DNA from 2 places in the Sporomusa sp. GT1 genome. Region 1 is predicted to be linked to the other one. Evidence: a T-box and tRNA genes for the amino acid it is inferred to sense, from the RefSeq annotation. Region 1 holds a T-box; the other holds one or more tRNA genes.
What was found. A T-box is a leader RNA that pairs with one kind of tRNA and senses whether it is charged. The one in region 1 lies ahead of tyrS (tyrosine--tRNA ligase), so its partner is inferred to be a tRNA-Tyr.
Positions count from the first base shown of each region.

Region 1 (4,212 bases):
TCTATTATTAATAACATTATTGATAGCTTGGGTTGCAATAAGAGTTGCCCTTGCCTCAGCAATAGCCATCAGTGTTGGTTTTAAATGAGTTTCAGCCTTCCAGAAAAAAAATACCATTATGGTTACCGCTATTATCAACGCTATTGGGAAGAGTGGTATTGTACGTCTGCGCCGCACGGAAAACCGCATGTCTCCCCCCTCCTTCGAAACACACTAACACTGTTTGATTATTATATATATGACGAAGACTGTTTATCGGTTACTAAATATCATATTCATGGGAATTAGTTAAGCGGGAATACTAAAAAAAAATGCGAGGTGATTATATGGATGGTTTGGAAAAGTTGAAGCTGCAAGTGGCAAATGAAACTCTTGGCCGTGAGATGAAGAAAGAAATAACCACCGATAATTATGAAAGTGTTCTTGAAGAAAAAAAACTTGAAGTAGCGGAAGAACTTGGACTTAAGGAGAAAATAGAAAGTGTTGGCTGGGAGAATATGACTACCAAAGAGGTAGGAAAAATAGGTGGTCAGATGGGCGGCCATATCGGTGGTCAAATGGTAAAAAAACTGGTTTCGATGGCTGAAGCACAGATGGCTCCTGTCGAAGATGAAATTATAGACGATTCCAAAAAACATTTAGAAGACAAACCATGAAAATAAAAATTGGGTCGCGGCTGCGACCCAATTTTTATTTTCTGCCAGATCTGCTTATTCCACTATAATACGGTGATATGTCTTCTTGCCTTTACGGATGAGCAGACTGTTATTCTCAAGTAGATCTGCTGCAAGCAAAAAGTCCGGATCAGCTACCTTAATATCGCCAATATAAAGTCCGCCTTGCTGAATGAGTCGGCGCCCTTCGCTTTTGGATGCAACAATGCCTGTGCCGGCAAGAACATCCAGCAGTTTTGTCCCGATCAGAGTACTGGCTATCGATACTGTTGGTACATTCTCCAAACTTCCAGCTCCGCCAAATAATGCTTCGGCGGCTTGTTGAGCTTTCTCGGCCTCTGCTTGACCATGAATGAGTTTCGTTACCTCAAAGGCAAGTGTTTTCTTAGCTGTATTAATTTCTTTATCCTGAAGCGCGCCCAGCCGCCGGACTTCATCCATCGGCAAAAATGTCAGCAGCGCCAAACATTTTTCTACATCGGCGTCATCGATATTGCGCCAGTACTGATAAAAATCATAGGGAGAGGTCTTTTCAGCATCCAGCCATAGGGCCCCTTTCTCCGTCTTGCCCATCTTCCGGCCGTCACTTGTGGCCAGTAATGTGAAGGTCAAGCCGTAAGCCGGTTTTCCCTCCTTACGCCTGATAAGATCTGCGCCAGCCAAAATATTAGACCATTGGTCGTCACCGCCCATCTGCATAATACAATTGCACCGGCGGTTAAGCTCCAGGAAGTCATAGCCTTGCATCAACATATAATTAAACTCCAGGAACGATAATCCTTTATCCATCCGCTGCTTGAAACATTCGGCAGTCAGCATACGGTTAACGGAGAAATGGATGCCAATATCCCGAATAAATTCTACATAATTCAGCTGCAACAACCAGTCGGCATTATTCATCATCAACGCTTTGTCATCAGAAAAATCAATAAAACGCTGCATTTGCTTTTTAAATCGTTCGCCATTGTGTTCAATATCTTCTCTTGTCAGCATTTTTCGCATATCTGTCTTGCCGGAGGGATCACCGATCATTGCCGTTGCTCCACCGATAAGACAAACAGGACGGTGGCCGGACTGTTGCATATGAGCCATCACCATCATTCCCAGAAAATGTCCAACATGCAGACTATCGGCCGTAGGGTCAAAACCGATATAAAAAGTAATTTTTTCCTTATCTAATAACTCTGCAATTTCATCTTCATGTGTCAATTGTTGAATAAATCCACGCTCTTTAAGAATATCTAAGACAGACATGATTACATCCTCCTCTATTGAGTTTACCGGACTTCACAGCCGGTAAAAAAAATTAAACCCGCCCCCTGTCAGGGACGGGAGTAAACCCGTGGTACCACCCTTGTTGCTGCAATAAGCCACTCAAGCGAAGTTAAAAAACTTCCAGCCATATAACGGTGGCTCCGGCCCGGCTTACTGCTGCATACTTTCAGCCTGCTGTTCATAGGTGTATTTCAGCCAGTCCGCCTACTGAGTTTCACCAGCCCTCAGCTCTCTAAAAGACCATTCTGACTTACTTCTCCTATTCATTACATTTCACATATAATATACTGTATATTTTTATATCCCTGAGGTACTAGTATCTTGCGTCAAATTTCTCGATATCTCAGACAAAATTTCTACTTTTATGCCGCATTATAACATAACAATTTTAATATTGCAAACCATTACCAAAGAAATACCCTATCAATAGTTTTTATGATATAATGATTAGCGAATCAAAATCCTTTTAACTTTGTTTTTCAATAATATTTAGCTGCAAATGTAAGTGAATTTGCAGGGGGAGGAAACAATGCAAGATAAAAATAACGAAAATAAAGAGTCAGGCCGACGGCGTCCCAAGAAAAATTTCCGGGCAGTTACCATCATTGCCATACTTGTGTTCTTAGTTATGTTAACAGGTGCAAGCCTTGGATTTTTGACGGCCAGCATCCATACTATTCCCAGCCTGAAGGGAGAAATACGTCCGGCTGTCTCTTCCCAAATTTTTGATGTAAACGGGAAGCTCATAACAACCATCCATTCAGTAGAAAACCGGTTGCCGGTATCTATAAATAAGATACCAAAAAATTTACAAAATGCATTTATTGCAGCAGAAGATGTCCGTTTCTATCAGCATAGTGGTATTGATCCCCGGGGTATCCTGCGAGCTATCTGGTCTAATATAACCAATCGCGGTATAGCTGAAGGCGGCAGTACCATAACCCAGCAGCTAGCCAGAAATGCTTTACTTTCACAAGATCAGACAATTAAGCGTAAAATCCAGGAAGCCTTCTTATCCTTGCAAATTGAGCGGCAATACAGCAAGCAGGAAATATTAGAAATGTATATGAACCAAATTTATTTTGGTCAAGGTGCCTATGGCGTGCAAACAGCTGCTCAAATTTATTTTGGCAAAAATGTTGAAGATTTGAATTTAGCTGAGTGCGCTATGATTGCCGGCATACCTAAGAGTCCTAATTATTATTCCCCTTCCAGCAATTTAAAAGCGGCTAAAGAACGGCAGTCTGTAGTATTAGACCAACTGGTTAAGTATGATTACATTGATTCGGCCACCGCTTTAAAGGCCAAGAACACCGAAATAAAACTGGTTAACCGTAACACTACTACTACTGCAACTGCTTCCTATTTCACCGATTATGTATTGCAATTGCTTATCGAAAAATATGGTGCAGATGCCGTATATAAAGACGGCTTGAAAGTATATACCTCTTTGGATATCGAAATGCAAACCGCAGCAGAGCAGGCTATGAATCAACTGCTGCCGACGCGCCGTACTGAAAATGGCATCAAACAACCCCAAGGAGCTTTAGTGGCTATTGACCCTCATAACGGTCATATCAAAGCCATGGTTGGCGGCCGTGGAAACGATCAGTTTAACCGTGCAGTACTAGCCGAACGCCAGCCGGGCTCTGCCTTTAAACCGTTTGTTTACCTGGCTGCTCTTGAAAGCGGTTTTACACCGGCCAGCATTATTGATGACAAACCCATTAGCTTTGGCAGCTGGTCGCCAATGAATTACGATCGACGCTTTCGCGGTCCGGTAACTATGCGTACTGCCCTTGAGCAATCACTAAATGTTGTAACCGTAAAATTAGCTCAGCAGGTCGGTATTGACAAAACGTTATATTATGCACAGCAAATGGGTATCTCCACACTGGTCCTTACCGGTAATACCAATGACCGCAATTTGGCCATGTCATTAGGTGGCCTTACCCGTGGTGTCACCCCGCTGGAGATTGCCAGTGCCTATGGAGTGCTGGCAAATGGCGGCGTACGGGTTGAGCCGCTAGCTATCATTAAAGTTGTCGACCGCAATGGTAAAGTAATTGAAGAAACCCTTCCCCGTGAAAGGGTAGTTGTCAATGAACGAAGCGCATATCTGCTTACAGATATGCTGCGGGGAGCTATTAATCAGGGTACCGGGGCAGGTGCCTACTTTGGCCGTCCGGCAGCTGGAAAAACCGGTACTACCAGCGATTATAAGGACGCCTGGTTTGTCGGGTATACGCCTGATTTAGCAGCA
Region 1 covers NZ_BMBX01000035.1:26,873-31,084, reverse strand. The annotation lists gene yunB (sporulation protein YunB) at 1-189, opposite strand, end outside; gene GT1_RS20355 (small, acid-soluble spore protein, alpha/beta type) at 327-656, shown strand; gene tyrS (tyrosine--tRNA ligase) at 711-1,928, opposite strand; T-box leader at 1,996-2,225, opposite strand; gene GT1_RS20345 (transglycosylase domain-containing protein) at 2,479-4,212, shown strand, end outside.

Region 2 (4,212 bases), on a different contig from region 1:
TTTCTACACTGAAGCCCCGGCTTTTTATTATTCCATAGTGGGTATAGGTTTTGGATTAAATATGGTAAAATAGTAACAGTGTTTTTTTAGGAGGCAATAATGAGAAAGCAACGATATACCTTTTGTCCTAAATGCGGCGGCAAATTGCATTACCGTCCGGTTGGTGAGCGGCAGCGCCTGGTATGTACCGATTGCGCTGCCACGATGTATGAAAATCCAATTGTCGGCGTAGCCGCTATTGTGCGGCAAAATGATGCTATTTTGCTGGGGCGCCGGGCGGCTGCCGCCAGCTATCCCGGATTGTGGTGCATACCCTGCGGCTATGTTGAATATGATGAAGATATCCGTGATGCTGCCAAACGGGAGTTCCTGGAGGAGACCGGCTTGGTTATTGATCCCGGAAAAGTATATGCTGTTTTATCCAACTTTCACAATCCGGCGGTTCACACTGTAGGTGTATGGTTTGAGGCAAAAGTCGTCGGCGGTGCGCTATGTCCGGGTGATGATTTAGACCGGGTAGACTATTTTCCGCTCGATTCAGTGCCGGATTTGGCTTTTCCTACCGATCATGACGTCATCAGGATGCTGCGGGCGGACATGAAAAATAAGTAAGAGGTGTAATTACATGAGTGAAAATATGATTGCAATAATTATTGGTATTGTCGAAGGCTTAACCGAGTTTTTGCCCATCTCTTCTACCGGGCATATGATTCTGGTTGGGTCGCTGCTGGGGTTTGAGGGAGAAAAAGCCAGCGTTTTTCAGGTGTTTATTCAATTAGGTGCTATTTTATCGGTATTCATTTTGTACCGGGACAAGTTTTTGGCCATGCTTAGGCCCAGGAGGATTAACATTTACGGTAACGGGCTGACAGCTTTGCATGTCCTGGCTGGCATTGTACCGGTAATGGGAGTGGCTTTTTTCCTGCACAGCCCGATAAAGAGTTATTTATTCTCTCCTTATACAGTAATTATTGGCTTGGTCGCCGGGGCTGTCCTGATGCTGGTGGCTGAAAAGACGGCAAAACGTCCGGTGACTTGCGATGTTGACAGAATGACGATAAAACAGGCCTTTTGGGTCGGATTGTTTCAGCTTTTATCTTTATGGCCGGGGTTTTCCCGTTCCGGTTCAACCATTGCCGGTGGTTTGTTTTTGGGAATGAGCCGCAAAGCTGCTGCTGAATTTTCCTTTATTATTGCGGTACCCTTGATGCTGGTGGCGTGCCTGTATGACTTATTGAAGATATGGAACAAGCTGAGCATGGATGATATTGTCATGTTTGCCATTGGTTTTTTTGTTGCGTTCATTACCGCTTACATATCAATTGTTTGGTTTTTGCGTTTCCTGAATAACTCGACACTGGCTTCTTTCGCTTATTACCGGTTTGTTATTGCCGGGGTATCATATTATTATTTTTTCATGCGCTGATTTACGGTTATAGGTTGAAAATACCTGCGTGAAAGCTGTTGACATAGGTCGCCAGTTATTATATAATAGGTTCTGTCACTGAGTTAGGGGCAAAAAAATGCTGCTGGCGTAGCTCAATAGGTAGAGCAGCTGACTTGTAATCAGCAGGTTGTGGGTTCAATTCCTATCGCCAGCTCCACAAGCCTTGAACCGGGTTCTTGCGAGCCGATAGGCGAAAGAAGAACACGTGTGAGTCGCTTAGTTTCAAGCGAACGCGCGGAACATCCTTAGCAGTGAGTCAATATGGAGGGATTCCCGAGTGGCTAAAGGGAGCAGACTGTAAATCTGCCGTCTTTGACTTCGGTGGTTCGAATCCACCTCCCTCCACCATAACATCGCGGGGTGGAGCAGTTGGTAGCTCGTCGGGCTCATAACCCGAAGGTCACAGGTTCAAGTCCTGTCCCCGCAACCATGAATTATCGCTTCGCTTATATTAAAATCAAATTTGATTTTATAAAGCGAAGCTTTATAAAGAATACAACATGTTCCCCAAATCTGCGACAAGCCAACTATCTGCCACTCAGCCGCAAAACGGCTTAGTAGTAGGCGCGACGAGCACGCGACCGGAGTCGTACTGGGAAGTACGTCGGAGGGAGCGCGCACAGGAGCAACAACGCAGATAGGCGCTAATAAGTCGTTTTGTGTATGATGCTGGTGTAGCTCAGTCGGTAGAGCGTATCCTTGGTAAGGATAAGGTCACCGGTTCAATCCCGGTCACTAGCTCCATTAATTCTATATATGGCGGCGTAGCTCAGCTGGCTAGAGCATTCGGTTCATACCCGAAGTGTCCGGGGTTCAAATCCCTGCGCCGCCACCATACCGGTAATAATAAACCCGCAGCAAACCGCTGCGAGGTTTTTTTATTTTAGTACAAAATGCGGGAGGATTTTTATAGGTCGGATAGAATACCCTATATAGCATCCAATAAGGATTATTCGGCTGTGTTGTTATAGAACGCAAGTCCAATGCCGGCGGCAGAGCATTGTTGACAGCAGGCTGAGATAAAATCTTTATTGGATTTCATATGGCTTGTCAGGCAGAGACTGCTGACAGCGCAACACGTATACTCAACAAGATTTATGCCAATATATAAGAAGAGATAGTCTATTCCAGGTATATCCAGAAAAATGATTAATGCAAAAAACGATAACTAAGGGAGGTAACACTTAATGGCTAAGAAAAAGTTTGAAAGAAACAAACCCCACGTTAACATTGGCACCATCGGTCACGTTGACCATGGCAAAACCTCGCTGACTGCCGCTATTACCATGACCCTGGCAAAACACGGCGGCGGAGAATTCATGGCGTATGACCAGATCGACAAAGCTCCGGAAGAAAGAGAACGCGGCATTACTATCAACACCGCTCACGTGGAATACGAAACCGCAAACCGCCACTATGCTCACGTTGACTGCCCGGGCCACGCCGACTATGTAAAAAACATGATCACCGGCGCAGCGCAAATGGACGGTGCTATCCTGGTTGTATCGGCCGCCGACGGCCCGATGCCGCAAACCCGTGAACACATCCTGCTGTCCCGCCAGGTAGGCGTACCTGCCATGGTTGTATTCTTAAACAAAGCCGATCTGGTTGATGACGCAGAACTGATGGAACTGGTAGAAATGGAAGTTCGCGAACTTCTCTCCAGCTACGAATTCCCAGGTGACGACATTCCTGTAGTAAGCGGTTCTGCCGTTAAAGTTCTTAACTGCGGCTGCGCTAAAGCCGAATGCGAATGGTGCGGCAAAATCCACGAGCTTATGGCAAAAGTGGACGAATACATTCCGACCCCGGAACGCGCTACCGACAAGCCTTTCCTGATGCCTGTAGAAGACGTGTTCACAATCACCGGTCGTGGTACAGTAGCCACCGGCCGTGTAGAACGCGGTGTGGTAAAAGTAAGTGATACCATCGAAATCGTTGGTATGACCGATAAACCGAAATCCACAGTAGTAACCGGCGTAGAAATGTTCCGGAAACTTCTGGATTCGGCAGTAGCCGGTGACAACATCGGCGCGCTCTTGCGTGGTGTAGAGCGTAAAGAAATCGAGCGCGGCCAAGTACTTGCCAAGCCTGGTTCCATTAAACCTCACACCAAATTCAAAGGCGAAGTATACGTATTGTCCAAAGAAGAAGGCGGCCGCCATACCCCGTTCTTCACCAACTATCGTCCGCAGTTCTACTTCAGAACAACTGACGTAACCGGTGTTGTAAATCTGCCGGAAGGTGTAGAAATGGTAATGCCTGGCGACAACATTCAAATGAGCATCGAGCTCATCACCCCGATCGCTATCGAAGAAGGTCTGCGCTTCGCTATTCGCGAAGGCGGCCGTACTGTTGGCGCCGGCGTTGTAACCGCTGTTACCGAGTAGGCGCGCAAACGGTCTTTTAGCTGATGTATTTGCATAAAAGGAAGATTCTATGATATAATAAATAAGCGGGGGAACAACCCCTGCTTATTTATTGACATACCCGAACGTGTGGACTATTGACACACTGATATAATTGTGATAAATTGTATTAGTGACATTAATAGAAGTTTTGTCAAAATAGACTCATAGCGCTATATTTACTGGTAAGAGAGGTGTACAGGATGCGCAACGCGGTAACATTGGCCTGCACAGAATGCAAACAACGCAATTATCAGACCAATAAAAACAAGAAAAACGACCCGGATAGATTGGAGTTTAACAAATACTGCAAATTTTGCAAGAAGCAAACTCCACATAAAGAAACCAAGTAGGCCT
Region 2 covers NZ_BMBX01000016.1:73,316-77,527, reverse strand. The annotation lists gene GT1_RS16270 (DUF421 domain-containing protein) at 1-12, shown strand, start outside; gene GT1_RS16265 (NUDIX hydrolase) at 100-612, shown strand; gene GT1_RS16260 (undecaprenyl-diphosphate phosphatase) at 626-1,426, shown strand; tRNA gene GT1_RS16255 (tRNA-Thr) at 1,529-1,604, shown strand; tRNA gene GT1_RS16250 (tRNA-Tyr) at 1,711-1,795, shown strand; tRNA gene GT1_RS16245 (tRNA-Met) at 1,802-1,877, shown strand; tRNA gene GT1_RS16240 (tRNA-Thr) at 2,116-2,191, shown strand; tRNA gene GT1_RS16235 (tRNA-Met) at 2,206-2,282, shown strand; gene tuf (elongation factor Tu) at 2,635-3,837, shown strand; gene rpmG (50S ribosomal protein L33) at 4,059-4,208, shown strand.
Region 2: it has a tRNA-Tyr gene. The T-box ahead of tyrS (tyrosine--tRNA ligase) is inferred to sense a tRNA for this amino acid. The anticodon was not compared.